3 regions of the Candidatus Izemoplasma sp. genome follow, and region 2 is predicted to be linked to each of the others. Evidence: riboswitches for the same ligand, from Rfam matches in the RefSeq annotation. Region 2 holds a riboswitch; each other region holds the start of a gene.

Region 1 (10,688 bases), on a different contig from region 2:
TTAATCGTAATGCTTTTCTGTATCCCTCAGGATGAGGCATTGCGAAGTTTCTTTCTAAGTTTTCTTCTAGTGTTTTACCTTTTTGTTGTGCGATAATCGTTACATTAATTCCATTAATCGTTCCGATTCCACCAACAATACTTTTGTCATCTCTATATAGACGATCACCATGTAATTCGATGAACTCATCAAACATATAATTTATGTATTCTAAAGCCGTAGGTCTAGCTTGGTGACGTGCCAATAATACTCTGTCCCATGCTGTTAAATTACTCATTGCCTCGTTTTTGTAACTCTCAATCTCTTCTTTAATCTTTCCTATTAATTCGACATTATCTAATTCTTCAATTTTACTTTGAAGTTCTTGAAGCTTACGCTCTTTTTGTAAAATATCCATTAGTTATATCTCCTATGAATTCTTAGGACTCTACTTAGAGTATTCTTCAAGTCAACTCTAGGTATTACTCCGTCTACAAATCCTTTTTCTTCTAAGAACTCCGCTCTTTGGAATCCTTCAGGTAATTTTTGATTGATTGTTTGTTCAATAACACGAGGACCGGCAAATCCTATTAATGCATTTGGTTCTGCGAATATAATATCTCCAAGTGTAGCAAATGATGCAGTTACTCCACCAGTTGTTGGATGTGTTAATACACTAATGTATAACAATCCAAGATCACTATGTCTTAGTACAGCAGCACTTGTTTTTGCCATTTGCATTAAGCTAAAGATCCCTTCTTGCATTCTAGCTCCACCTGATGCAGTAAAGATAATTATTGGTAGTTTTTTGTATATTGCATACTCAAAACTTCTTGTTACTTTTTCACCAACAACACTACCCATACTTCCCATCAAGAAGTAACTATCCATAACACCAATAACACATGGGTTACCATTCAATTCACCATATCCGTAGATATATGCTTCATCAATGTTTGTTTTTTCTTTGTAGCTTTTAATTTTTTCTTCGTATCCCTCATTGAATAAAGGATTTAAAGTTATATACCCAAGACCTTTTTCAACAAAAGTTCCAGGATCTACAGTTAAATCTATTCTATCGATAGCACGCATTTTAAAATGCTCACCACAATGTTTACAAACAAATTTATTTTCTAGTGTTTGTTTCATGTTCACTGTTTCTTTACAACAAGGACATTTCTCATAAAGTCCCTTAGGTACATCGATATTTCTATTTGTATAGTTACGTTTTCTTACTACATTTGACTTTTGCTTTTGTGTTTTACGTTGTTGTAATGCTTGTGTTAAATTATTCAAACTCATCATACTCCAACAACTGATCTATCTTTTTAGCAATATATCCAGTATCGAAGTTTCCTTTAACGTAATCTAAATTATTTAATATCATATTACAAAAGTCTTGGTTGGTTTTAACACCTGTAATTAGTAACTCGTCTAACGTAGCTTTCATTTTCTTAATTGCGTCTTCTCTATTTTCACCATGAACAATGATTTTACCCATCATTGAATCGTAATATGGTGGAATACTGTATCCAGCATAAATAAAACTATCAAAACGAACTCCATGTCCGCTTGGAACATGTAGTAATTCTATTGTTCCTGGACTTGGTCTAAAATCAAACTTAGGGTCTTCAGCGTTAATACGACACTCAATTGCATGTCCTTTTAGCACAACATCATCTTGAGTAAAACTTAGTTTCTCTCCAGCTGCTATTTTGATTTGTTCTTTAATAATATCTACACCAGTAACCATTTCAGTAATTGGGTGTTCTACTTGAATACGAGTATTCATTTCAATGAAGTAAAACTCACCATCACTTACTAAAAATTCTAATGTTCCAGCATTCTCATAATTTACTGTTTTTGCAGCTTTTATTGCTGCTTCACCCATACGAGATCTTAAATCATCACTGATTAAACTCGGAGCTTCTTCAATAACCTTTTGGTTACGTCTTTGAATACTACAATCACGCTCACCTAAATGAACGACATTTCCATATTTATCTGCTAAGATTTGGAATTCGATATGTTTAGGATTTAAAACGAACTTCTCTAAATACATAGTGTCGTCTCCAAATCCATTTAATGCTTCACTTCTTGCAGTTTCATAAGCAACATCAAACTCACTTAAATCAGAAGCAACACGCATACCGCGTCCTCCTCCACCTGCACTAGCTTTTATTAAAATAGGGAATCCTATTCCAACAGCTTTTTCTCTTGCATCATCTAAACTATCTACAGCACCATCACTACCAGGTACTACAGGAACATTTGCTTCTATCATTATTTCTCTAGCACGGGCTTTATTACCCATTTTATCTATTACTTCACCACTTGGTCCAATAAATGTAATCCCACACTCAGCACATAAATCACTAAATGAACTATTCTCACTTAAGAATCCAAATCCAGGATGAATTGCTTCAGCTCCTTTATTCACAGCAGCTGTTATGATATTTTCCATGTTTAAATAAGATTCGTTACTTCTAACTCCTCCAACACAAACACTCTCGTCTGCGATTTGAACATGTAAACTATCTCTATCTGCTTCGCTATATATTGCAACTGTTTCAATTCCCAGTTGCTTACAAGCGCGAATAATCCTTACTGCAATTTCACCTCTATTGGCTATTAGTACTTTATGGAACACTACTCTTCTATCTCCATAACCACTTGACCAAATTCAACCATAGTACCATCAGTTACATTGATTGATCTAACAATACCACTTACAGAAGAAGTAATCTCATTCATTACTTTCATTGCTTCAACTATAAACAATGTATCTCCTTTAGATACTTTTGAGCCAACATGGACAAATGCGTCACTGTCTGGTGATGGTGATTGATAGAATGTTCCTACTAGTGGTGCTTTTACTTCAGTATAATCAGAAGCAATTGCCTCTTCAGATACAGTTTCCAAAACAGGTGCGTTTTGAACTGGAGCACTTTGTAATACTGGTTGTGCCACCGAAACTGTTTTTACATCTTCTTTTTCTAATTTAATAGAAAAGTCTTTATCATTTATCTCTAACTTATGAATCTTAGAATCTTCAAATTCTTTCATAAGGTTTTTTATTTGTCTTAAATCCATTGTTTTCCTCCCGAATACTTTGATGTTCAAATGTTTTTTTAATGAAAAAATAAGTAAAGATTTTCAGACGAAAATCTTTACTTCACGCTTTCGATAAATTCAACGATTTGCTTCACATTTTCAAATGCTTGTGCAGCTTCATCTGAAATCTTAATTTCAAATTCATCTTCTAATGCCATGATTAACTCAACAGCGTCTAGTGAATCAGCACCTAAATCATCATTTAATGTAGATTCTAATTTTACTTCTTCTGCTTCAACACCTAATTCTTCAACAATAATCTCTTTTACTTTATCAAATACCATAATTTGTTTCCTCCTATTTTTTACTTAAAAATATACGTAATTTTACTGTATATTTTATGTCTTGTCAATTTATTTTGAGGTTCAAAGAACCTTTGGTTCCATCATATTTACGAGTGCTCATATGTTACGTGTGAACGTATGTTCACATATACATATATTGCAGCAATTATTTTCAATATATCACCTGGTATATAAGTCCCGAAAAGCGCAACAGTACTTAGTAAATTCCAATCTAGTGAATACATGAAATATGAGCCACCAATCATATATATAATAAGGTTGATGATGAACATCAATCCAAACAAACTAATATACTCGTTATTTAGAATAATTACATGTTTAAACACTGAAGTTAAATATGCGGCAATTGGGAATGCAATAATAAATCCACCCGTTGGTCCAAGGATAATTCCTGCTCCTCCAGTACCACCCGCAAATACAGGTAAACCAATTACTCCTAAAATGATATAAACTACCATACTTAGAAACGCTAAATCTTTTCTAAGCAATAATCCAGCTATAAACACAAACATTGTTTGTAATGTGATCGCTGGTAATGCACCTAATGGTATACTCACAGTTGCTGTCGCAGCCATCAAAGCTGGGATGATTGCAACCAATACCATTTCTCTTGTTGTTAACTTCATTCGTAAATCTCCTTTAAACTGATTTCATTTGGACTTACATAGAGTTTTTCATTCCCGACAAGGAATAACCTTCCATCCTCTAAAATCTCTCTAACAACAAAAATTTGATTGTTAAATTTGATTCTCTTATTCAATATTATTGAGTGCTTCAAATACTCATTGAATGTATGTGGCTTAACATACTCATTCATAATATTTAATGCAACATTATTTGGATCTAATTCAATACCATTTTCCAGATAGGTTGATGTGGCAAATTTATGAAGACTATTGAAGTTCGATTGATTAATATTTATTCCAATCCCGACTACAATATAATCTAAATCAATTGCACCTTGTGTTTCCATCAAGATACCTGCAATTTTTTTAGTTCCAACCAAAATATCATTGGGATATTTAATTGAAGCAGTAATTCCATATTTCATTAATGTTTTGATAATTGCGACTGAAATCTTAGAGATTTCCACAAACAAATTATCGATGAAAATATCCTTCTTCAAAATGTAACTGAAGTATAGGTTACCATTTGGACTTTCCCATACATGGTCACTTCTACCTCGCCCTTTTGATTGTGATTTTGATATCACAACATCTAGGTGATTTTGAGTCAAATAGTTCTTTTTCAAATAATCGTTTGTCGAATCAATTTCGTTAAAATATTTTATTTGAAAATTCAGTAAAAACCACCTCCATATATATTAAGAAATCATAATATATAATACTTTGAATGTCAAATGAATCAACATTCATACAAAGGTTTTCGTGGACTGTTAAAGCCATTATAAAAAAATAAATTTATTTTTAAGTAAATAAAAAATGAGCAATTTTATGCTCATTTTATATTATTTTACCAAATGACGTGACAATTCTTACCTTTTCTTTTTGCCTCATACATCTTGATATCCGACTTATAAATAAGATCCTTGGTTGTATCTCCTTTATTATAGAATGCAACTCCTGCACTAAACGTAAATTCAATACCAATCTTTTTATTCAATTTCAATAACCTAGATTCAATAATCGCAAATCTTTCATCAATGTTTTGTCTCGTTAATGTAGGACATGCTATAACAAACTCATCTCCACCATAACGACCCACGATTTTTCCTTGAATATCGCAAGTCAATAACATCTGAGAGAATTCAACTAACACTTCATCACCTTTTTGATGCCCATATGTGTCATTCACAAGTTTAAAATCATCGATATCGATCAATATAATTGCGATATCTTGATCCCCATCAATATTAGCCAACATCTTATCAATTTTAATAAATGTTGTTGAGTGATTATAGATGCCAGTTAGTGAGTCTCTTTCAGCTAAAATAGTTAACTCTTCTTCTCTTGTTTGAAAGACACTAAATAGTTTCGAGTATGGATTATTTACAATCTCACTAATAAATAGTATGTAAAGTCCTGCAAATGAAACAAATTTCAATATATGTCCTATTGTGACGAAACTCTCGTGCAAACCAGTATACTGTGTAAACATTACTTCGGATGCAATCTTTAGAAGTAAAATCAATATAAGCAGTTTCTTGTTATCACTCTTCATTTCTATACCTTGTGTCAAAACTATTGAAATCAACAAGAAAACAATAACAAAAGTTGCCAATATCAATTTCAAATTAGTTTGCCCTACACCAGGTATATAAAATGCAGGTAATCTTTCAGAGTTAATTAAATAATATACTATTGCTACATAAAACAAACCGAATACATGTGAATAACAATACTTTAACTTAATCTTTTTCATGAAAGTAAACAAGACTACAAGTAGCCCTAAACTCTCCATAAATCTTGCAGCGATCCAATACTGGCTACTTATATTTGTGCTCGTTTTGATGATTCCCATCCCCTCAAATGACAATGCATGCATAAAATCAAGTAATCCAATATAAAGGTATGCTACACCTAATGGCAGTAACAAAGCCTTTTCAGAATACTCTCTACTATTTACAGCTATGATGAACATCATTACTCCAATAAACATTGTAAATATTTCTATTGTGAAGTGGAATAGTTCAAAATTGTAATAATCCATAACTAGTAATAATCCTATTGCAATCAAAACAAATATAAGAAACTTGTAATATTTACGCCCCATAAATATCACCTCTCCCTTAGTAATAAAAAAACTACACACTAATAAAGTGTATAGTTTTGTAATCAGTCCTATACCGAATAAATTATGTAAGTACAGCAAACTTCTTGAGTTCTGTACCTTTGTGCCCCATATTCGCATATAGTTTACCTTTGATTTTATTGGTACTTTTAATTATAACACTACATTCTCATTTTTACAAATAACCGAAGTATTAATCAATCATTTTATAAATAAAAAAGACAGCATATGCTGTCTTTTTGATTAAATACTTCCTGCTTTTGCGTCTTTTACATTCTTTTTTAGTTCACGTTCTGCTTTTGCGAAATCAACGTTTTTACGTTTGTTCTCAGCAAGTCTTTCTTCACGAACCTTGTTTAAATGATCCATTGCACTATCTTTTGATATTCCGACGTGAGCTTCTTGGGCTATTACATTAATTTGATTGCTCTGATGTTCTACAACTCCATTAATGATAACTACAAATACTTCTTTTTCGTCTTTTATCATTTTTACATATCCAGTATCTATAGTACTGATTATTGGAATATGTCCTTGCATAATAGCGAATTCACCATTCATTTTAGATGTAACGACTACATAATCTATTTCTTCTTTATATAATTCTCCTTGAGGTGTTACTACAGATATATTCATATAGTTCCCCCTTAGTTCATTGATTCAGCTTTTTTAAGAACGTCATCAATACTACCTACAAGTCTAAATGCTTCTTCTGGTAAATGGTCGTATTTTCCTTCTAAGATTTCTTTGAATCCTTTGATTGTTTTTTCTACTGGAACGTATGTACCTTTTTGTCCAGTAAACTGTTCTGCAACATGGAAGTTTTGTGATAAGAATAAACGAATACGTCTTGCTCTATGTACTACTTGTTTATCATCTTCACTTAATTCATCCATACCTAAGATTGCGATGATATCAAGTAATTCATTGTATCTTTGAATTGTTCTTTGAACTTCACGAGCGATATCGTAATGTTCTTGCCCAACGATTTCAGGCGCTAATGCACGAGATGTTGAAGCAAGTGGATCTACTGCAGGGTAGATTCCTTCTTCTGATATTTTACGTGACAAGTTTGTAGTTGCATCTAAATGTGTAAATGTTGTCGCAGGTGCCGGATCCGTATAATCATCGGCCGGTACGTATACTGCTTGAATTGATGTAATTGAACCTTCTTTAGTAGAAGTGATTCTCTCTTGTAATTTACCCATTTCAGTTGCTAATGTAGGTTGGTAACCAACGGCACTTGGCATACGACCAAGTAACGCAGAAACTTCACTACCTGCTTGTGTGAATCTAAAGATATTATCGATGAAGAATAAAACATCTTGTTTTTCTTGATCACGGAAATACTCAGCCATTGTTAAACCAGTTAATCCAACTCTCATACGAGCACCTGGTGGTTCATTCATCTGTCCGAATACCATGGCTGTTTTCTTGATTACTCCAGATTCAGTCATTTCGTGATATAAGTCATTTCCTTCACGTGTACGCTCTCCAACACCAGCGAATACTGAGATTCCACCATGTTCTTGTGCGATATTATTAATCAATTCCTGAATTAATACAGTTTTACCAACACCGGCACCACCGAATAATCCAATTTTTCCCCCTTTAATATAAGGAGCTAATAAGTCTACTACTTTGATTCCTGTTTCAAGAATTTCTATTTCACTTGATAATTCATCAAGTTTTGGAGCAGGTCTATGGATAGGACTGAATTTTGTTCCAGCTGGAACTTTTTCTTTCCCATCAATTTCGTCTCCTAATACATTAAAGATTCTACCAAGAGTAGCTTCTCCAACAGGTACACTTATTGGAGCACCTGTATTTTTAACTTCCATTCCTCTTTGTACACCATCAGTTGAATCCATCGCGATTGTTCTTACGACGTTATTTCCTAAATGTAGAGAAACTTCTAAAGTTAAATTAATAGGTACACCATTATTTTTATCAGCTGGAACGTCAACTACTAATGCAAAGTTTATCTCTGGTAATTCACCATCAAAACTAACATCGATAACTGGTCCCATAACCTGAACTATTTTACCATTCATTAATTTTCCTCCTCTAGCTAACTGCGTTCGCACCACCGATGATGTCAGTTAATTCAACTGTAATTGCAGCTTGTCTTGCTCTATTATAATGTAATTGCAATGTTTGAATTAAGTCTTCTGCGTTATCGGTTGCACTCTTCATAGCTGTCATTCTTGATGCATGCTCACTTGCTTTTGCATCTAAGATTATTCCGTATAAAGTATTTTCAACATACATTGGTAATAAGTGATTTATGATTGCTTGTGGACTAGGTTCATAGTTATAAATTAGTCTCATTCCTTCTTCTTTTTCCTTTTCAGTAACAGAACTGTATCCGTTGGCGATTGGAAGAAGTTGGAAATGTTCCACTTGTTGTGAAATTGTATTTATAAAGTGATTATAAAATACTACAATTTTATCAATTTTATCGTGTAAGTAATCTTTGATAAACGATTCCGTTACTTCTTTAAAATCAATGAATTGAATGTCATCGCGAATATTAATTGGTTCTTTATTCAGTAAATTGTATTTGTTACGTTTTGCGTATGAATGAGCTTTATGCCCAATTGTAGCTACTGTGAAGTTATCGTTATCTCCATGATGTTTTTCTACGTATGCTTTAAACGCTTTAAATACACTTGAGTTATATGGCCCAGCTAATCCACGATCACTTGAAACTAATATATAGCACCTTTGCTTGATTTCTCTTTCAACTAACATTGGATGACTTAAATCATCTGTGTCTAGAAGGTTATCAATCATATTTCTAAGTTGAAACATTAAAGGACGGAATCCTTTGATTGAACGTTCTGCTTTTTTTAGTTTTGAAGCAGAAACCATGTGCATAGCTTTTGTGATTTGTGATGTCTTCTTTGTCGCTGTGATACGTGATTTAATTTCTCTCATCGAAGCCATTTTAACACCACCCTATACAAATACTTTTTTGAATCTAGCAATACAATCATTCATTTGTTCTATGTTTGGTAATCCTTTTGTATCTGTGATTTCTTTAAGAAGTTTACTTCCTAAATCATCATTAACAAAGAAGTCATGAAGATCACGTTCAAATCTTAATATGTCTTGTAGTTTAACGTTGTCTAAATGACCATTTGTTAAACTGAAAATACTAATTACTTGTTTCTCAACATCCATTGTTGCATGTAAACCTTGTTTTAATATCTCAACAGTTCTTTTTCCACGTTCTAGACGTGCTTTTGTAGCGTCATCTAAGTCACTACCAAACTGTGTAAATGCTTCTAATTCACGGTATGCTGCTAAGTCTAGACGTAATGTCCCAGATACTTTTTTGATTGCCTTGATTTGTGCAGAACCACCAACACGTGATACAGATAATCCAGCGTTGATCGCAGGACGTACACCACTATGGAATAAATCACTTTGTAAGAAGATTTGTCCATCTGTAATACTGATTACGTTTGTTGGGATATATGCAGATATATCTCCAGCTTGTGTTTCAATGATTGGTAAAGCAGTAATACTACCTCCACCTAAATCATCATTTAATTTCGCAGCTCTCTCAAGTAATCTTGAGTGTAAATAGAATACATCACCAGGGTATGCTTCACGACCCGGTGGACGACGTAATAATAAACTTAACTCACGATATGCAATCGCATGTTTTGTTAAATCATCATAAATGATTAATACATCTCTCCCAGCGAACATGAATTCCTCTCCCATTGTTACTCCAGCATAAGGTGCTAAATATAATAACGGTGAAGGTTCACTTGCTGATGCACTTACGATAATACTATAATCCATAGCTCCGTGTTGTTTTAATGTTTCATACACGTTTGCTACTGTACTTTCTTTTTGCCCAATTGCTACATAGATACAAATAACATCTTTCCCTTTTTGGTTGATGATTGTATCAATTGTGATTGCTGTTTTACCAGTTTGTCTATCCCCGATAATAAGCTCTCTTTGCCCACGTCCTATTGGTACCAAAGCATCTAATACTTTGATCCCAGTTTGAAGTGGTTGGTTTACTGATTTACGGCTCATAACACCTGTTGCTTTACGTTCAATTGGTCTTGTTTGTTTTGTTTCAATTTTACCCATTCCATCAATTGCTTGACCTAATGCATTAACAACACGTCCAATTAGTTCGTCCCCTACAGGAACTTCTAATATACGTCCAGTTGTTTTAACGATATCTCCCTCTTTAACAGAAGTTGATTCATCTAATAAAATTGCTCCAACATGATCTGTTTCTAAGTTAAGTACTTGCCCATAAATATCTCCAGGGAAGATAAGTAACTCTCCACTCATCGCGTTATCAAGTCCATGAACTAAGGCAATCCCATCACCGACACTAATTACCGTACCGACGTTTTCTGTTTTGATTTCTTTTTCGTATTTCTTAATCTGTTCTTTGATTAAAGAACTGATTTCTACAGGATTAATCTTACTCACTCTTTCACCTCGCTACTTCGATAAGTTCGACTTTAAACTATGTAAATAATTATTAATAGTGTCATCAAG
Region 2 (10,688 bases):
ATTATCATTTTACTGGAAACACCATACAGAATATTAAAGTATATTAACGAGAATGAAATAGTAGATATAAGTAAAAATAATATCGTACATAATATTTCATTAATTCATTCGATAAGTGATATTCAGTCAATAAATTAAGAGACCAATAATGGTCTTTTTATTTTTACATTTTTAAACAAGATAAAAAATGTTATAATGTACTAGAGGTGGTATTATGAATATCTTAGTTACTGGCTTTGAGCCATTTCAAAACAATCAGGAAAACCCAACACAAGAAATTGTAAGACTATTACCAAAAGGAATCAAAGGTCATAAAATTATTCCTATAGAACTACCAGTTTTATACAATGAGTCATTTTCTAGATTGAAAACAGAAATAGAAATTCATAAACCAGATGTTGTCATATGTTTAGGACTAGCTGCTGGGAGAAAAGGAATTACTCCTGAAAGAGTAGCTATAAATGTAAATGATTCAACACATCCTGATAACTCAGGGACAGTATATATTGACGAAATTATTATCGAAGAAGGTAACAATGCATACTTCTCAACATTACCAATAAGAGAAATGATTACAATCATGAATGAAAAGAAAATTGATTGTAGTATTTCTAATAGCGCAGGACTTTACGTGTGTAACGATATAATGTATCGATTACTACATTACATAGATGAAAATAAGTTAAACATAATGGCTGGGTTTATCCACGTTCCTCTTATGAGTGAACAAGAGCATAAAAACTTATACCACATGCCATTACCACAAATTCTTGAAGGAATCATCGATTCTATCAAGACTTGTTTATAGGAGGGAATTATGGAAGAAAGAAGATTTGAAGTAGAAGCAAAATTTGGAGTTATAATTAGTGTTTTAGGGTATGTCCCAGAAGAAGTCAAAGGTGTCATTCATATCTTTCACGGAATGGGTGAACATAAAGAACGTTATATGAATTTTATGAAATGGATATCAAAAAAAGGATATGCAGTGTTTGCTCATGATCATAGAAAACATGGAGAGAGTATAGACAAAGAGTTTTACTCTGTAGGTGAATTTACAGACGCAGATCGATTTGAATACTTGATAGATGATGCTCATTACATCGTTAGACAATTGAAAGATGAGTTTAAAGGAGTGCCTTATACATTACTAGGACATTCTATGGGTAGTATTATAGCAAGAAGATATTTAACAAAATACGCAACATACATTGATGCTGCTATAATCATGGGGACATTACCAATCATCAAGAGCGGTAAAGTATTCTTACCAAAACTGATTGCTAAAACAATCAAACTTTTCAAAGGTAATAAAATCTCGCCATTCTTAAGTGAAATGTTAAACAAACCACTTTTAAAAGGTATGGAGAATCCAGAAACAGATTTCGATTGGTTATCTACAGATGAGAAACAAGTAGAAAAATATATTAATGATCCACTATCAGGATATGCATATACACCAACATTCTATATCGAGTTTTTGGACATGTGTGTCAAAGTTAACAAGTCAGAAATCATAAGTGAAGGAAAAGATATTCCAATTTTATTTGTCAGTGGAAAAGCTGACCCAGTTGGTGAAAATGGTGAAGGTGTAAGAGATGTGTATGAACTATATAATGCACATGGTTATTTCCAGTTAACTTTAAAGTTAATGCCAGATTTCAGACATGAAATACTAAACGAGAAAAAGAAAACGACCACTTATAAATTGATTGATGAATGGTTAACTGCTTCTTTGTAAAATTGTAAAGTTTATTTAAAAAACACTTGTCATGTAAAAATTCTTGTGATAAGTTTAGAGTGTATAAAATGAATATTCAAAAGGCAAATACGTGGAAACGCGTAGACGCAAAGTCACGGGGCTAATGGAAAACCAATGCCAGCCGGACCGCAATATGATGATCAAACTTTTTTGGAATCACGGGATAAAAAAAGGGTTTTTTCAGTTATACCAATATTGTGATTTAAGCGTCCTTTTGATTAAGGGCGCTTTTTGTTTATTTTATACCCATTATCATTATAAATTTAGAAGGAGGCTTATATGAGCGAGAACAAAAAAGGAAAGATTAACGTAGGCGTTGATCTTGGCACATCTAATCTCCTAATTTATGTTGAAGGACGAGGTACTGTCTTTAATGAACCAAGTGTTATTGCCGTTGATAAACAAAGCAACAAAGTAGTATCAGTTGGTACAGAAGCAGCAGAATTAGTGGGTAAAGTGCATGACAAAATTGAGGTTGTAAAACCCTTAAACGGAGGAGTAATATCAGATATTGATATGATTAGAGAAATCTTGTTGTTTACGTTTGATCAATTATTTGTACAAACATCACAACAAATCAATAAATTACTGATATGTATCCCATCAGAAATCACAGAAACAGAAAAAGCAGCTATTCTACAGTTAGGTTTAGAACTTGGAATTGACGACGTTAAAATTGACGAAGAAATTAAAGCTGCAGCCATTGGGACAGGTATAGATATCTATACACCTAGTGGACACTTAGTAGTAGACATCGGTGGAGGAACAACAGATTTTGGTGTTCTAAGTTTAGGAGATGTTGTATTAAGTAAATCAATCAAAGTAGCAGGAGATTATTTTGATAATCGAATCACAGACTTCGTAAAAGAAGTGCATAAACTTGAAATCGGACCGCAAACTGCGGAGAAGATTAAAATTGAGTTAGCATCACTAACTGGAGAACTACCAGCAGATGAAGAGGGAAAAACTCTTCAATACCGTGCAATGGGTAGAGACTTAGTTACTGGGTTACCAGGTCAAGTAATAGTAGAAGCAAAAGAAATAAGAGACATCTTATTAGATTGTTTTGAATCAATCAAAGCTACATTAATTGCAACACTAGAAGCTACACCACCTGAACTTGCTGGAGATTTAGTTGAAAACGGAATCTTAGTAACTGGTGGAGGAGCACAAATCAAAGGAATCAAAGATTACTTAGAAGAAGTAACTAAAGTTGAAGTTAATATCTCAAGCAACCCAATGACCGCAGTCGTAAACGGGACTAAGAAATTACTTAAGATGAACAAAGCACATTACTTTGGAGAATTGAGAAGCTAATGGCTGATCGTATGGGCTTAGGAATCGATTTAGGTACTGCGAACCTACTTGTGTATCTTGAGAAAAAAGGAATCATCTTTAATGAACCTAGTGTAATTGCCTTTGATAGAGAATCTGGAAAAATTGTAGCTGCCGGTGAGGATGCTCACAAAATGCTTGGAAAAGTACATGACAAAATAAGTGTTATTAAACCATTGAAAAATGGTGTAATTAGCGATATGAAAGCAGCAAAAGCGTTGGTTGGATATGTTTTAGATAAAGTATCGAACTTAACAGAGCGTGAGTTATCTAATAGTTCATGTGTTATTTGTTGCCCAAGTGAAGTAACGAATATTGAAAGAGATATCATGATCGAACTAGCCAGAACTATGGGTATAGGAGATACATTTATCGAAGAAGAAATCAAAGCAGGAGCACTTGGTGCTAATGTAGATATCTTCAAAAGTAAAGGTGTAATGGTTGTAGATATCGGTGGAGGAACAACAGATGTTGGTGTTCTATCTTACGGAGATATCGTTTTAAGTAGAACAATCAGAAAAGCCGGAAACTTCGTAGATATAGAAGTTGCCAAACATGTTAAAAAAGTAGATAAAGTAGAAATCGGGGAACTTACTGCTGAAAGAGTAAAGTTTGAGTTATCTGATTTACGTGAAGACGCACCACAACTAATCAATCGTTATGCAGGTAGAGACATCGTGCGCGGTGTACCTAAATGGGTAAATATTTCGACTGATGATGTAAAAGGTGTACTTACTCCAATATATGAAGAAGTCGTTAAATTAATTGCCGCAGTACTAAAAGATACACCACCTGAATTAAGTGCAGATATTTTCCAACATGGTATATTACTTACTGGTGGAGGATCATTAATTAAAGGTGTAGATGAATTCATCAAAAGCCGTATTAACGTACCTGTACATGTAGTAAGTAATCCTTTGACATGTGTTGCTGAAGGATCAAAATTCTTACTTAAAAATAGAGGGGATTATTTAATTAATCCGCTGAAGTTGTAGAGAGGTGAAAATGATGGCTGAGAAAAAACAAAAAAGTAAAAAAATGATAAAAATTGGTATAGATTTAGGTACGGCAAACCTATTAGTATTTGTAGAAGGCGAAGGAATTATTTTTAACGAACCATCTGTAATCGCGATGGAATATGGAACAAATGATGTAATCGCAATTGGATATAACGCAGCAAAAATGATTGGTCGAGGACATAGAGGAATCAAGATTGTTAGTCCTTTAAACCAAGGTGTAATTTCAGATATGGATGCTGCTAAAAAATTAATAGAGATGTCTATCAGAAAAGCAGAAACAATGGACATCAATTTAAAAGCTTCGACAGTGTTGATTTGCTGTCCAAGTGAGGTAACACAAATTGAACGTGAAGCAATGGTAGACTTAGCGAAAAACTTAGGTGTACCAGATGTATTTATTGAAGAAGAAGTAAAAGCTGGTGGAATTGGCGCTGGGTTAGATATTTACTCATCTCAAGGTTCATTGGTAATTGATATAGGTGGAGGTTCTACTGATATCGGTGTCTTATCTTTAGGAGACATCGTTGTAAGTGAATCAATTAGAGTAGCTGGGAATTATTTTGATCAAGAGATCATAAATCATTTACAGTATAATCACGGATTACTTATTGGTAAGAAAACTGCTCAAAGAATCAAAGAGCAGATTGGGACTTTAAGAGAAGACGTCTCTGAAGAAACAACAACTCATGCTAATGGTAGAGACTTGGTATCAGGATTACCAAGACAAATACAAGTAACTCAAACAGAGATTAGAGACATTCTAGTTGAACCATTTAAAAGTATTGCAAACACAATACTTAAAGTATTACAAAATACACCTGCAGAACTAAGTGCAGATATTATTGAAACAGGTATTTTAGTAAATGGTGGTTGTGCATTAATCGATGGAGTAGACGAGTTCTTACAAAAAGAAATTGGTCTTGATACACACATCGCAAAAAACCCTTTAACGGCAATAGTTGAAGGTACAAAAGTATTACTACAAAACCGTGGTAATTACTACATAAAACCAGTTGATTAAACTTGAAATACTACGTAGAATCAATGATGATCACAGGCATACTTGTCGCAACAGTCATCATTGATATCTTCATAGATGAACTGCTATTATCACTCATATACATTGTACTTGTTTTATACACATTCTATGTGTATGTAAACAGACACGATCACAAAATAATCATTAGAAAACTTCACTCAAATAAACGATTTAAAGAGAAGAAACTACAAGATTATTTTGTCATGTTTATTGAGTTCTCAAACCTGAACAATTACTCACAATTCTATGACTCACACATAGGGGACAACATTTTCAAAGATGTTGTTGAGACCTTAAAAAAACATATCCCTAAAAAGAACTTATACATTTACAGAAACGATCAATTAGTAATCATTCAAGAGTTCCAAAGTAAGCATGTCATTAACACAAGTTTAAGACAAGAAGAAATGATTTCTTGTGCAATGAAACTGTCACAGTTTATCAAAACAAAAACTGTGCATAAAGAGCAAAGAAGTGACTATGACATAAAACTGCATATTGGAACAGCATCACTTGGAATGATGAAAACAGAACAAAGTATGAATGACCTTATCAGATTAGCTGAATTCACAATGATCAAAGCGAAAGATAAAGGAAAAGAAATACTTAGTGCAACAGAACAATTACGTTCGATAAAACAAGATCTTGATGTCTTTAACAAAGAAATAGAAGAAGGGTTACAATTAGATGAATTTGTCCCGTTCTTCTTTCCAATCATCAATACTAAATCTTTAAAGATTACCGGTGTTGAAAGTCTGGTTAGATGGACCAAGGATAAATACAGAGAAATTGAAGCAGCTAAATTTAAAGACATCGCCACAGAAAAGAAATTGTTTGAACAAATTGATAAGCGGGTTATTAAGAAAACATTTATGGCATACAAAATCTGGAAAGAAAATAATCTAATTGATGAAGATTTCACAATAACTATCAACTTAAGTTATCAATCATTAGTAAACATCAATCCGATTGAGTTACTTACTCTATCAAACGAGTATAATATCGTGCCTAACAATGTTTCATTCGACATAAGTGAAGACAGTATCGTGTCTAAAAAAGGAGTCTCTAGCATTCAAAAATTACGTACTGCTGGATTCAAGATATCCTTAGACGCACTCAGCAACAGGTGGTTCTCATTAGAAGCTCTACTAATGATAGATTTTGATTCTTTGAAAATCAATCAGACAGTATCTACAAACTCTAATTATTCTAAAAAACAAGAATTATTACATACATCATTAGTAGAGTTTTCCAATAAATCTAAGATAAACATACTTAGCAAAGGAATCGAGAACAAACACCAATTAGAATATGCATTACAACTTAATGTTGATTATGTGCAGGGATACTATTTTACTAAACCTTTAAACGATGAACAAATCATTGTTTACCTAAACAAATACAGATATGGTATCCAAACCCACTAAAAGAAGAGGACTTCCTCTTCTTTTTCCTTATTTATAGAAAAAAAACTTAAAAACTATGACATAATTTGTTACAATTATAATTGAGACATATGAAGGAGGTTGTTTGAATGAACGATGTAATACAAAAAGAACTAGAAAAAAACTATTCAAAAGTAGTTAAAAAAGACTTACAAGTAAAAGAGGGTATTGAGAAATTAACCAACGCATATGAAAAAACGAAAAAATCAAATGCGACTAATCTTAAAGGTGAATTAAAAGAATTTACAGGAACAGACAAAGAAATTAATCAAGCTCATAAAGCTGAGTTGGAAAAGATTAAAGATTACAACAAGGATCAACTTGCTGGAGTTAAAGTAAAAGAAACTGAAGTAAGTAAAAATCATGAAGAAGCAGAAGAAAAATCTGTTCAAAAATTAGAGAAGGAAATTGCACGTTTAGAAAAAGCAAAAGAAAAACTAAATAGTGATTTCGAGAAACTAACTCAAAAGGTTTTAGCTCAATACAACAAAGATGTTGAAGCAAACCAAAAAGAACAAGATAAAATTTCAAAAGACAATGTGAGTGAGCAAGAAGACTTACAAGAAAAGTACAATGATAAAGAAGCTAAGTACAATGAAAAAAGTGCTGCTTTAAATGAGAAAAGAGAAGCTAAAATTACAAAATTAAATGAAGCTTCTACAAAGAAAATTGAAAAACTTAACGACGGAATTGTAAAACAAAGAGAAAAAGTTGATAAGCAATTAGCTGACGCAGTACCTATCTTCGAAGAGAAACTAGAAGAAGTAAATGCATTGTTAGCTCAAGAGCAAGCTGAGTTTGAATCAAAACTTGGAGATATCAAAGAAACTCTTGATTCAAAATTACAAAGAAGAAATAAATTCTTAGAAAAAGCTGAAAATGAAAATGATTCAAAAGCAGCAAAAATTCAAAGAAAAGAAATCAAGCAACTAGAACAATCTGCTGATAGAGAAATTAAGACTTTAGAAAAAGCTCATAATGATCGTAAAGTGGATTTAGAAGCTAAGAAATTAGAACTTCTTAAGAATAACTTAGAGCAAATCGCAGCAGTTGAACGTGAATTTGTAAACTTCAAAGAAGACAATCTAATGCAAGTTGAAATTAATAAAGTTACTTTAGCTGATGAAATCACTAAAGCAAAACTAGATACAGAATTAAAACTTCAAGATGAATTAGCTAAATTTAGCGAATTTGCTGCGAAACATAAAGACCAAACTGCAAAAGCATTAAAAGAGTCTGAATTAGCATTAAACGAGCAAAAAGATTTAGAAATGAAATTAGTAATTGAATTTGACAAAACAAATCAACAAAATGAAATTCAATTAAATGAAGACTTATCTTTAAATCTAAAAGATCAACAAATTGCTGAACTGGCTAAAATAAACGAATGCTCAGTTAACGATGTTGACTTAGCAATCAATCTTGCAAAACTAGAAAACGAAAGAGAAGTGCAAAACTTCCAAACAGAATCTGACACTTTAGAGAATGACAAATTATCAGCGATTAAGTTACATGAATCTGATAATAAAAAACTTGCTGGTGTTAAAGCTGAATTCCTTTCAAATCAAGAAGCACTTGTTGTTTTATATCAGAAACGTGCTGAAGAGTTATTAGAAGCTGAAGAATTAGAAATCAATAATAGAGTTAATTTAAAAGTTAAATTCTTAGAAACTCAAATCAAACGTGTTGAACAAGACTTGAAAACATTAGTATCTGATATTGAGTTATCAAACAAACAAGAACTAAACTTATATAATAAAGAAATAGAAAAAATTGCATCAGCTGATCAAAAAGAAGTTACTGCATTTAAACAATCAGAAGAAGATGCTATCCAAGCTTTAGTAGATGAGAAAAAAGAACTAGATCCAAAAGCTGATAAAGCTAGAATCATGGAACTAGATTCAATCATCGAATCTAGAAAACAAAACTACCGTCAAGAATTAAAACAAAAAGAAGATTTTGTTTTCGCTAAAACACAGTTATTCCAAGAAAACATTTTACTAGCAAATCAACGTAAAGACAAAGCTGTTGAAGAAGCTAAAGAGATGTCTACATTAGAAACAAATGATTTAAATCAAGCTTTAGAAGTTGCTCAACAAAATAAAGAAGTTGAACTACAAGAAGCAAAAGCTAGATATGATAAGACTGTAAACAATACAAACTTATTCAAGAACAATTCAACAAACAGAAATCAATCAATGACTGAAGAAAATACAATGTACTTCAACAATAGAGTAAACAAAGAGAATAAATCTATTGAAGATGCAAAATCATTATTCGAACAAAGAAGAAATGAAAGCAATCAAGTACTAGACAATAAGATTCAAGTTCAAGAGCAAAACAGAGTGAATCATAATGAGGAACTTAAAAATAACGCTGCTCAAAAAGAACAAGAATTAGAAGCAAAATTAGCTGAATTCAAAAGCCAAGTTGCTGCATCAAACCAAGATGAACAAAAACGTCTACAAGAACAAGCATCTAAGTTATCAGCTACAAATGGTGAATCTCAAAACAAACATAATCAAACTGTTCGTGAGACAGCAGCTACATTGCGTACACAACAAGCTAAATACGAGTCTTCAGTAGCAAATATCGATAAAAAACAAGATGTTGAAACTAAGAACTTTGAAGCAGAACAAACTCGTGTTCAAAAAGAATACGATATCGAACTTAAAAAAGGACTTCAATCAATCAAAACAAAATTAGATTCAGATATCAAAGCATTATAAAACTTAAAAGACTCTTATTGAAAGAGTCTTTTTTTTGTTATAATGAAGGTGGTGATAGATATGAAACAAAATATTAAATTATTAATCTGGGTTATTCTGGATATTATAATCGCATTGGTAGTCAGATATCTATTTGAACTTGGGTACATATATCTTCAAGACTACCTAGACTGGACAATATCATTTAGAATGATTTCTAGATCATTCCTAACATTTATTGTTGTTTTGATTTGGTTAGCTATTGTATTACGTAGTGAACATACTACATCAAAATTACCATGGTTAATTTTCTTAACATTAGAACCATTCATTGGTTTAGCTTTATTCCTTACATTTGGACGAAGTTATATGAATAGTTATAGATATAGATCAAAACCATTATCAAAACCGGGTGAGTATTTGCTAAGAGAACCAAAAACAAATTTCAATCATAAATCATATCTCGCGATAGACTCAGAAATAACTGATATATACAAAGCAGCATTCAATTCCACAAACCATCATGCATACTTGAACTCAAATAGAATTGAAATATTGAGAGATGGTGAGAATAAATTTAATTCTTTAATTAAAGACTTAAAAAGTGCAAAAACATTTATCCTTATGCAGTACTATATAATTAGGACAGATGAAATTGGGACTGAAATTCTTGATATCTTAAAAGAAAAAGCTATGGACAATGTAGCTGTGTATTTACTATACGATGCAATTGGAAGTGTATTTCTTGATAAGGAGTACATAAAAAGTTTAAAAAAGGCAAAAATCAAAGTAGTTAAAAACGAACCAGTATTCTTTGGATTCTTTAATACAAAGATAAATTATAGAAACCATAGAAAAATCACCGTAATTGATGGAAGAAAAGGATACATGGGTGGAATGAATTTAGGAGATGAATACCGAAATACAATTTCTCCATTTGGACACTTCAGAGATACACACTTGAAAATAGAAGGTAGTGGAGTTAAATCACTTACACAACTGTTCTTTAGAGATTGGTATACAAATACAAAGAAATTTATCAACGAAGATGTGTTCTATCCAGACTATAAAGTACAAAGTAAAGGTCTGTTGCAAATTGTACCATCTGGACCAGAATACAAAAATCCTCCAATACGAAACATGTATGTTAAAATGATCAATAATGCAAAGAAATCTATCAAGATTATGACTCCGTATATCGCTCTTGACCAGGAGTTACTAACATCGCTTATTATCGCCTGTAAATCAGGTGTTAAAATCGATATCATTGTACCAGGTATACCTGATAAGAAATCAGTATACATAGTTACAAAATCATTCATTCATGAATTATTAGAAGAAGGAATAAATGTACATGTATATACAAAAGGTTTTACACATGCA
Region 3 (10,688 bases), on a different contig from region 2:
GATCCTGCGAAATAAATTCTTTGATCTGTCAAAACAACTAATTTTGAATTTTTTCCAATACCTTTTAGACTAAATGAGGTTCTAACATTCTCACGTTCTCTAAATTTTATCTTCTCTGGATTCTTTACATTCATCAAATCAACTCCTTATACTCTAATACCATTATAACAAATAAATATGTATATTTTAAGAATAAATAAAAAAAGAGACCTAAGTCTCTAAATATTTGGGTATCGACATTCGTCTTTTAATGGGCAATCATTACATTTTGGGTTTCTCGCAGTGCAATGATACCTTCCGAAGAAAATCATTTTATGGTGAGTATCACTCCATTTGTTTTTGGGTAATTTTCTCATCAGTTTTTCTTCTACTTTAACAACTGAATCCTTTTTATAAGCCAACTTCAATCTCTTTGATACTCTTTCTACATGAGTATCAACTGCAATTCTAGGAACATTGAACCATACACTTAATACAACGTTCGCAGTTTTCCTACCAACTCCAGGTAATGATTCTAACTCTACTTGACTTGATGGTACCATATTATTGAAATTTGTTATTATTTTTAAACTCAGTGCTTTTAAATTTTTAGCTTTATTCTTATAAAGACCTATTCTCTTTAAATCTTGTTCTAATATTGATAACTCCACATCGACATAGTCTTGTGGAGTTTTATATTTACTGAATAAATTTTTGGTTAAAAGATTTACTGATTTATCAGTTGTTTGTGCGCTTAACATTACAGCAATCAACAACTCAAAACCATTTGAATGAACCAATTCACATTCTGCATTTGGGAATAAATTTTGTAGGACATCTAATACCTTTTCTATCTTTCCCATATTTTATGTAGATCTCTCATTAGATTTGTCTTTTTATACACTTTTTTTGGTGCTTCAGCCTCTTTTAGTAAGATCCCATCAACATACTTGATAGATTTCCTTCTAGCCTTTACAGCTAGAAATAATGCGTCTTTAATTTGGTCGAAAGTGTATTTGTCTTCATTCAACCACTTGGTGATGGTTTGTATATCTAAAACACTTAAAGGTTTATTGAATTCAGTCTCAAATAATTCAACTAATTCTTTTTCTTTAGTCATCTTCTCTTTTGGTTCATCACTCAGTAATATTAACTCGTATATACGATCAAGTGAATAGCTTTCTCTTTCTTTTCCATTCTCACCACGAACCAATTCTAATCTTAGAATTTCTTTGTCGATTAAAGCGTTTAATCTTTTTGCGGTAGTTTGAGATGAGATAGATAATGTTTCTGAAAGTTGTTTTGGGCTTATAAACGGAACATTCTTGTTCATTAAGTATCTTAGTTTAATTAGAATAACAGCATCTGTTTCATCTAGTCCTAACTTGTAGTAATTATTTAGTAATAGTTCAGAGAAGTCAACTATGTTTTTTTCTATGAACCTTTTTAACTCTTTGATTTCCATTATTCCACCCCACTTGGAAATATATTATAACACAAAAAAATGCAAAAAAAAGATTATTTTTTCAAACAATCTCTTAAAATTTTATTGACCTGATGGCAAGTTTTTTTAATGCCATTTCCGCTGCGTTTTGTTCAGCGATTTTCTTACTTTTACCAATACCTTCACCCATTAGAATATCATCCATATATACTCTTGTTTGGAAGGTTTTATCATGTGATGGTCCACTCTCTTTTACAATGCGGTAAACTAGAGAACGTTTATCTGACTGGACTAACTCTTGTAGGTATGATTTGTAGTCAACGAAGTTATCTTCTGTGTCTCGTTCGCTTACAGGAATCACAACTTTGTCAAATATCTTTCTTGTTTCTAGTAGTCCTTTGTCCATATAAACAGCCCCAATAAGTGCTTCAAAGGCATCTGCTTGAAGGGCAATTCTATCACGACCACCTGATTTTTCTTCCCCTTTTCCAAGGAGTAAATATTTTTTTAAATCGCATTCTTTTGCATATTCTACTAATGCAGATTCACAAACATTCTTTGCTCGTTTCTTTGTAAGATCTCCTTCTTGAAATTCTGGATATTTTTTATACAGATACTCTCCCATAAGTAGGTCAAGTACAGCATCTCCTACATATTCTAGACGTTCGTTGCTTTCACAGTTATTCTCATTTGCATATGATGAATGAGTGAGTGCTTTTTTTAACAACTCTTTACTGTCAAAGTCTAACCCAAAATAAAGTTCTAATTCTGTCATTATTCTAATACTGCCTTCACTTTATTTAAAACGTCAGATCTAACGATTGTTGCAGCTTGTCTGATACCACTACTAAATCCATATGCTTTACTGCTACCTTGTGCTTTTACAACAACACCACGTAGACCATATATCATAGCTCCACCAATGTCTTCTGAACTCAATCGTTTTTTGAAATTACCTAATCTACTTTTTAAGATTAAAGATCCTATTTTACCCATAAATCCTTTTGTTATTTCTTGTTTCAATATTTTACCAAGACCTTTTGCTGTCCCTTCAATACACTTCATTACTATATTAGCCGTAAATCCATCACTGATTAAAATATCACAAGGAGGATCTAATACTTCTTTTGGTTCAACATTTCCAACAAATTCAAAGTTTTCAGATTTACTGAATTCTTCAAATGCTTCTTTATCTATTTCTCTACCTTTACCTGGTTCTGTACCTATATTAATCAAACCAACTTTTGGATTTTCAATACCCATTACTTCTTTTGCATAAACTGCTGCAAAAGTTGCTTGTTGATGCATATATTTTGGAGTGATTTGTAGATTTCCACCAGCATCTAATAAGATATAACTTTCACCTTTTACATTGGGAATCAATGGTGCGATTGCCGTTCTTTTCATCGCTTTCAATCTACCTACTAAAATATGAGCCCCGGCAATTAAAGCTTGTGTAGCTCCACTGCTTACAACTCCATCATTATCTCCACTTCTAACACTTGATAAAGCAAGTGCCATCGAAGAATTCCTATTAGATCTAATTGCTCTTATTGGGTCTTTTTCACCCATATCAATTACTCCTTCTGATTGAACGATTGTAATTCTTTCAGTGTTTGTAAGATATTTCATTATCTCTACTTTGTCCCCATATAGAGTAAGTTCTATGTCTTTAATGTTTTTAACAGCAAGCATTGCGCCTTCTACTTGTTCCTTTGGTGCGTAATCTCCACCCATTGCATCAATTGCTAATTTTATCATTGCTTTCACCTCTTGTATTTCATTATTTGATTAAGCCAAATTTATTATATCATATTTAGTCAAAATTTGATTTCTTTAACATGCTTTTTAAGTAACTAAACAACTTTGAATACTCTTTTCTACTATATGATTCTTTGTTTGTTAGTATTTCTAACGCATCATTGCGAGCAACCTCAAGAATTTTATGATCATTTACAATATGAGCTTTTCTAAATTTCATGTCTCCTGATTGTCTATATCCAAAGAAATCTCCTGGACCTCTGAGTTTCAAATCCTGTTCACTTAACTCAAATCCATCATCCACTGTTTCTAAGACTTCAAGTCTACCTTTTGATTCACTATCTTCCTTATATACAAGTAGACAATACGATTTTATGTCAGATCTCCCAATTCTACCACGGAGTTGATGAAGTTGTGATAATCCAAATCTGTCACTATCAAGTACGACCATTAAACTTGCATTAGGTACATCAACACCAACTTCGATCACTGTTGTTGATACAAGTAGATTGATTTCATTATTTTGGTACATATCCATAATCTTTTCTTTGTCTTCCTGTTTGATTTTTGAATGGATTATACCAATTGTATGGTTACTGAATCTTTTTCTTAGATCGCTATACACTCTTTGTGCATTGTTTAAATCTAGTGATTCACTTTCTAGAATCAATGGTGTAACTACATATACTTGATGATTGAGTTTCAATTGTTCATCAATCAGCATATATACTAAGTCCTTTTGCGTGTTTGTAAAAAGCTTGGTCTCAACTTTTTGTCTATTTTTAGGTCTTTCTCTAATAGTTGAAATGTCCATATCTCCAAACAAAGATATTGCAAGTGTTCTTGGTATTGGTGTTGCTGACATATATAGAACATCTGGGTTAAACCCTTTTTCTCTCAATTTTTTTCTTTGGTTCACTCCAAATCTATGTTGTTCGTCTGTGATTACATATCCTAGTTCTTTATATAATACATCATCACTAAATAGAGCGTGTGTTCCTATAATCAATGACTTGTTATTTTTTATGATATCTAACTGAATTTTTCGTTGAGCATTCGTCATTTTACCAGTTAAAAACACTATTTTATATGGAGTATGTTTAAAGAAGTTCGATAATGTTTTAAAATGTTGCTTTGCGAGTATCTCGGTTGGTGCCATCATGGCAACACTGTGTCCACTGCTCAATACGGCAAGTATTGTGATTGCACTAACAACGGTTTTTCCACTACCTGTGTCTCCTTGAAGTAAACGATTCATTATGTACGGAGATTTTATGTCTTTCATAATTTCATTCGTTGCTTTTTTTTGGTCATCCGTTAATTCAAAAGGCAATGATGAAATAAATGCTTTTACTTCATTAATATCATATTTCTTTAATACCGATTTCTTTGATTTGTTCTTTAATCTAAGATATTGAATTTTAAACTGAAACTTGAACAATTCTTCATATTTGATTCTTCGTTCAATCTTAGACAAATCTTTCATAGTTATTGGGTTATGGACAATTTTTAGAAGATTTCCATAATTGATTAATTTATATTTCTTTAATAGATATTCAGGCATGTCATCTTCTATGAAACGACCATACTCCTCATAACTCAGTTTAAATAGTTTATTAAATTGAGAATCACTGATTCCATCTAATCCATAAATAGGTTCTATTTCATTCTTAAAATTACGTTTAAGTTTTAAAGTTGTTGCTGTAAATGAGTTTTTTAGACGATCAATTGTTCCTGTTAAGACAATATCTTCTCCTAAGTCTAGAATGCTTTTTAAATACTCACGATTAAAAATTGAGACTTTGAATTGACGTTCTTCTATAACTACGTTAAATGATAACCTTGTAAAATTTCTTCTTATGAATGCCACATTAGGCACACTTATTACTTTACCTTCAATAGTGATTCGTTCGCTATCTACAGCGTCTTTTAGTGTTATGAGTTGGTATATTTCGTATCTAGTTGGGAATCTATTAATGATATCAAAACAATCGTAAATTTTATTACGATTTAGTTTCTCTTTCATTCTAGGGCCAATTCCCTTTATACTTTCTAAATGACTCATATGTCACCTCACTTCTATATTATAACATATAAAAAAAGGTAATAAATTACCTTTTTAATCCCATCTTCTTGGGTCACCTTTTATTGTGTCTAAGAACGTCATATCTTCTTTGGATATTTCAAAATCAACTTCAGTATTTTGAATGATTCTATTCTCGTTTACACTTTTAGGTAATGGTGCAACATTTTTCTGTAGTAAGTATCTAATACATATTTGTGCACTTGATTTAGAGTATTTGTCTGCCACTGTTTTTATGTCTTCGTTACTTAGTAGATAGCCTATACCAAGTGGACTGTATGCCTCTATAAATATGTTTCTTTCATTACAGTATTCAATTGTTTTGGATTGATCTAAACCAATAAAATATCCAATTTGATTGACATGAGGTACTATAGTTGTGTTAGCTAATAGGTTATCTAAGTGTTTTGGTTCAAAGTTCGAAACACCAATGGCTCTTATAAGTCCTTCGTTATATAGTTCTTCCATAGCTTTGTATGCTAAGACATTTCCCTCATCACAGTTTTGTCCCATATTACTCCAAGGCCAAGGTGCATGTATTAGGAATAAATCTAAATAGTCAAATCCTAGTTCGTCTAACGTTTTCTTAAATGCTTCTTTTGCTCCTTCATAAGTTTTTATATGCGACTCTAACTTACTTGTAACAAATATCTCTTCTCTTGGTATTCCACTATCTCTTACAGCTTCTCCTACACCTTTTTCATTTTGGTAACCTTCTGCGGTATCAATATGTCTGTACCCGTTCTTCAGAGCTGCTATAACACTTTTGTATACTTCATCGCCTTCTTTTACTTGCCATGTACCTAATCCGATTTTTGGAATTTTTACATTGTTGCTTAATGTGTAACTTTCTCTAATAATCATAAGTCTCCTCCAGTTTCTTCATCTAGCTTCATTATAAATTGTTTCATGAATTTTGTACGTTCTAATGCTTCTTGTTTTCCTTTTTCTGTATTCATTAATTCTGACAACTTAAATAGTTTTTGATAGAAGTGTGAAACCGAATCTGTATCATCAATGCTATCTTTATTATATATTAGGCGATTGTTTTTGCCACCATACGCGAATGTTCTTGCAATTCCTATTGCACCAAGAGCATCTAATCTATCTGCATCTTGAACTATTTTACCTTCTAATGATGATGGAACATTACCTTTTGAGAATGAGATATTCTTAATTATATCTAATACCGATTCAATCTGTTCTTCTTTTAATCTAGATTCTTTTAATAGTGTGATAATGTCAGACTCTTTTGCTTTATGCTTTTCTTCAAGTTTATGATCAATCAAATCATGAATCAAAGCTGAAATGTAAACAACATCTTGATCAACTGAATCAGTAATCAATTTTTTCGAGTTCTCAAGAACTCTCAAAGCGTGTAGATAATCATGTCCGCTTGACTCAAATTCAAGTTTAGATTTTACATATAATTCTATTTTCTTAATATCCATATATTCACCTCATAAAAGATTATTAAACGTTAAATTTATTATAACACAGATGAGGACTCATTCCTTAAAAAAGAGGGTGTATCGTAAAAGCAAACTATTGACCAGTTTATCATCGTAGTCACTAAAGTGCTATAGTTGTGTTTATAATGTGTATGTCCATATTGTAGTTGTGTATATGATGTGAAACTTTTCAGTTTCTCTTGATATTCAAAGTATCTTCTCCTACAATGAAGTTATAAAAGGCAAATACATGGAAACGTGTAGACGCAAAATCACAGAGCTACGGGTTAAACCTACGCTGGCTGGATTGCACAAAGATAACTTTGTACAATCTACCCAGATTGTATATTTTTTTATACAATTTGGACCCTTTTCAAAACATAATTAGGAGGTAATTATATGAAAAGATTATTAATTGGACTAACGTTATTCGCAGGAATGTTTATTTTATCTGGTTGTGATGAATTACTTGGGGGAAATCAAGTAGAGGCAAATCTCTGGTTTGATGAAGGAATGCAAGAAATTCATATATCGTATAAGATACCAGAACCAAAAGAAGATGAAGAAACTGGTGAGGTTGCTTTAGAATCAATACATTTAAAAATGTATAATGAATTATTAGGGGAATGGGAAGAAGTTCATCAATTTAACGACTATCAAGTCGATGATGAAATCATATCATACAATTATAGTATTTATGGAGATGTAAGATTTAAGATCGTTGTAGTGGATGAATTTGGAGATTCAAGGTTTGAATCAGATGATTTCTCTATCTATGTTAACGAACCACAATACATCTATCACTTTGACACTTGGTTTGATTCAGGTAGTGGTGTTGTACAATTCAATTTCGGTGTAAATGAATTTAGTATTTCGTATATCGTTATTGAAAAATCAGGTGATGGTGGATTAACTTGGGAACAAATCATTGAAGCTGAACTGGTTTTAGATGATGAAGGATTCTCTAAGAATCAACTATTATATTATGAGTTTGACGAAGGTAATTATGTATTCAAAATGGTAGCATTTGACGAAAACAATGAGTTTCTTCAAGAAATGAACTCATGGGGTGAAATCAACGTATCATTTGATAACAAACAATTTGATGGAATACCTGAGTTATGGCATATAAGCGGTAACTTTGATACTTACTCTAAAATGGTTAATCTATGGTGGGATGCATCGGGAGATTTTGAAGGATTCCTATTAGAGAAATCTGTAGATCAAGAAAACTGGGAACTTGTAGCTGAAGTACCACGTATCGCTCAATCATTCTCATTTGAAGAACTAACAGACGGATTATATTTCTATAGAGTAAGTGCAATAAATGAAGATAATGTTGTTGCATCAATCGATTCAACCGAAGCAGTTAGAGTTAAACAAGATGCTCTACTAGGTGGATTTAACGGATGGGTTGAATGGGATTCAAATAGTATTAATCTAGATTGGCAATTTATGAATGATACTGTTGAAGTTGTAGTTCTAGAACGTAGAACTCTTGATACAGAATATGAAGTCATTGGTGAATTTGGGTCTTTAAAAACTATGCATGAAGATGAAAATTTAGCACCTGGAACTTATGTATACAAAGTAATTGTATTAGATGAGAACGGTGAGGAACTAGATAGTTTAGAGTCTATGGAATTTACTATTCAAATACCGGAACATGTTTATCACTTAAATGCTTGGCATAATCAATCAACTGGAGAAGTAGAATTCAACTTTGGATTCAACCAACAATTTGTAAAATTCTTTATGATTGAAAAATCAAGTGATGGTGGATTAACTTGGGAAGTTATATTAGAAGAAGAAACTGAAATCATTGACAATAATAACTGGTACAAAGATTATGTAAGAGTGTATGAGCTTGTTGAAGGTGTATATACTTATAGAATCACTGGTTACGATGAGTTAGAAAACGAAATGGGATCTGCAGTTTGTTGGAACGAAGTTGTTGTATCTTACGATAATCTAAATTTAGACGAACCAACAGATGTATATTACTTAGATGGAAACCAAAACATCCATGATAATTCAATTTATCTATGGTGGGGAAGTCAAGGTAGTTATACTACACATGTAATCTCATATTCATTAGATCAAGAAAACTGGACTGAATATATTGAAGTACCTCGTGTCACTTCATCATTACAAATAAAAGACTTACCTGATGGAAACTATTTCTTCAAAGTAAGCGCAGTAAATGACCTTGGTGAAGTTGTAGATGAGCAAGTTACTGAATACTACATAAGATTAAAAGAAAACGCTAAGATCGGTAATTTCGAAGGTTACTACAATTGGGATGAAAAAGTTCATGTTTACTGGGACATTATTAAAGATGAAGTAGCAATGATCAGAGTAGAAAGACGCTTAGAAACAGAAGACTTCTATCATTTAACATTAGAATATGGATCATTAAAAACTGCATTATTAGATGAAATCACAGAAACTGGAAATTATGTATATCAATTAACATTATTAGACCAAGATGGGAATGTATTAGACCAAATGGAATCTAATGTAATTGAAGTTGTTGTTTACGAAGAACCAACTGAATAATAAAAAAAAGCATTTGCCTTAGGCAAGTGCTTTTTATTTGAACTTCTCATCTAATTCTTTGACTAGGTTGAAATAATCAAGTGGTCTATAGAAGTAATATCCTTGAACATATGTACATTCAAGTTCTTTAAATATCTGAAGCATCTCGTAATCTTCTACTCCTTCTACAACTGTTTCAAACCCTAGTTCTTTAGACAATCTAACAATAGCTTCAACAAGGATTCTATTATTAATATTGGCTTTAAGATTTTCTAGTATTGTCCTACTGATCTTCAAAGTATCCAGTTCTAGTTCAACTAAATAATTCAATGAACTATACCCATCTCCAAAATCATCTTCACTAAATCTAACTCCAATTGAAGATAACTCGTGCATTATAGATTTAATTTTACTAAAATCATCTATGAACACTGTCTCCGTTAATTCTAGTTCAAGGCAATTAGGATCAAAATTATATTTTTTTAAGGTCTCTTTGATCATACTCACAAAGTCATCTCTCAGAATTGTCAATCCACTAATATTCACACTAATAACAAATTTCTGATCATAACGTCTATTCAATCTATTTACCTGTTTCAGAGATTCTCTAAGAGTGTATTTATCTAAAACGTGTATTTTTTGAAGTTGTTCCAACGTATCAATGTACTCACCTGGACTTAGCTTACCTAAAGTTGGATGTTGCCATCTACTAAGTGCTTCAAACCCTCTGATTGATTCATCATCAATGTTAAGTACTGGCTGAAATTCGACGATAAACTCATTGTTTGTAAAAGCTTTTTCTATGGAAATTTCAATTTCAAGTTTCCTGTTAAACTGTTCAAGTAATTCATTTTCAAAAACTGCATAACTTATTTCTTTGTTCTGCTTTGCCTGTAGCAATGCGATATTTGCGTTTGAAAGTAATTCTTCAAAGTCTGCACCGTCTTCTGGATACCTAGAGACTCCAATAGATGGTGACAACACTACTTCCTTCAAGTCAAAATCAAAAGACTCATCAAATAGTTTTAGTATATTTTTTGAACTAGATACGGGTTCATGTTGCGATCCACAAACGATTACAAACTCATCACTTTCAATACGACCTAATGTTCCCATTGGTTGAAGAGAGTGTTCTAATCTTTCAGCTACTTTCTTTAGAACTTCATCTCCAAATTCATAACCGTAAGACTCGTTAATAATATGGAATCTTGTTAAGTCAATATAGAATACATACAGTTGCATTTCAGGAGATGAATCAATTATATCATTTGTAATTTTTCTTAAGTAATTTCTTGAATGAAGTCCTGTTAATTTATCCTTGTATGCAATTTCTTCTAATTGATTTCTAGATTGTTGTAACGTGTTTGACATTACATTAAATTCTTCTACAATTCCCTGAATCTCTTTATATGGCATACCTTCAATTTGCAGT

What was found. Region 2 has a riboswitch for cyclic di-GMP ahead of mreB (rod shape-determining protein MreB). Riboswitches for the same ligand answer to the same signal wherever they lie in the genome.
Region 1: linked by a shared signal. The riboswitch ahead of AC2LE6_RS03105 (sensor domain-containing diguanylate cyclase) and the one ahead of mreB (rod shape-determining protein MreB) in region 2 are both predicted to bind cyclic di-GMP.
Region 3: linked by a shared signal. The riboswitch ahead of AC2LE6_RS03355 (fibronectin type III domain-containing protein) and the one ahead of mreB (rod shape-determining protein MreB) in region 2 are both predicted to bind cyclic di-GMP.

What each region holds. Positions count from the first base shown of each region.
Region 1 covers NZ_CEXEES010000013.1:3,760-14,447, reverse strand. Annotated here, with positions in the region: gene AC2LE6_RS03140 (acetyl-CoA carboxylase carboxyltransferase subunit alpha) at 1-397, opposite strand, end outside; gene accD (acetyl-CoA carboxylase, carboxyltransferase subunit beta) at 397-1,281, opposite strand; gene AC2LE6_RS03130 (acetyl-CoA carboxylase biotin carboxylase subunit) at 1,268-2,629, opposite strand; gene accB (acetyl-CoA carboxylase biotin carboxyl carrier protein) at 2,629-3,072, opposite strand; gene acpP (acyl carrier protein) at 3,150-3,377, opposite strand; gene AC2LE6_RS03115 (biotin transporter BioY) at 3,485-4,024, opposite strand; gene AC2LE6_RS03110 (biotin--[acetyl-CoA-carboxylase] ligase) at 4,021-4,689, opposite strand; gene AC2LE6_RS03105 (sensor domain-containing diguanylate cyclase) at 4,872-6,131, opposite strand; cyclic di-GMP riboswitch class I at 6,214-6,289, opposite strand; gene atpC (ATP synthase F1 subunit epsilon) at 6,393-6,785, opposite strand; gene atpD (F0F1 ATP synthase subunit beta) at 6,797-8,203, opposite strand; gene atpG (ATP synthase F1 subunit gamma) at 8,217-9,098, opposite strand; gene atpA (F0F1 ATP synthase subunit alpha) at 9,111-10,619, opposite strand; gene atpH (ATP synthase F1 subunit delta) at 10,632-10,688, opposite strand, start outside.
Region 2 covers NZ_CEXEES010000016.1:18,451-29,138, forward strand. Annotated here, with positions in the region: gene AC2LE6_RS03720 (hypothetical protein) at 1-138, shown strand, start outside; gene AC2LE6_RS03725 (pyroglutamyl-peptidase I) at 215-808, shown strand; gene AC2LE6_RS03730 (alpha/beta fold hydrolase) at 818-1,738, shown strand; cyclic di-GMP riboswitch class I at 1,811-1,893, shown strand; gene mreB (rod shape-determining protein MreB) at 2,039-3,076, shown strand; gene mreB (rod shape-determining protein MreB) at 3,076-4,089, shown strand; gene mreB (rod shape-determining protein MreB) at 4,103-5,134, shown strand; gene AC2LE6_RS03750 (EAL domain-containing protein) at 5,137-6,579, shown strand; gene AC2LE6_RS03755 (coiled-coil domain-containing protein) at 6,687-9,326, shown strand; gene cls (cardiolipin synthase) at 9,387-10,688, shown strand, end outside.
Region 3 covers NZ_CEXEES010000014.1:15,870-26,557, reverse strand. Annotated here, with positions in the region: gene AC2LE6_RS03395 (hypothetical protein) at 1-134, opposite strand, end outside; gene nth (endonuclease III) at 219-842, opposite strand; gene AC2LE6_RS03385 (DnaD domain-containing protein) at 830-1,444, opposite strand; gene rnc (ribonuclease III) at 1,518-2,198, opposite strand; gene plsX (phosphate acyltransferase PlsX) at 2,198-3,184, opposite strand; gene recG (ATP-dependent DNA helicase RecG) at 3,240-5,249, opposite strand; gene AC2LE6_RS03365 (aldo/keto reductase family protein) at 5,304-6,131, opposite strand; gene AC2LE6_RS03360 (HD domain-containing protein) at 6,128-6,718, opposite strand; cyclic di-GMP riboswitch class I at 6,950-7,033, shown strand; gene AC2LE6_RS03355 (fibronectin type III domain-containing protein) at 7,118-9,277, shown strand; gene AC2LE6_RS03350 (bifunctional diguanylate cyclase/phosphodiesterase) at 9,311-10,688, opposite strand, start outside.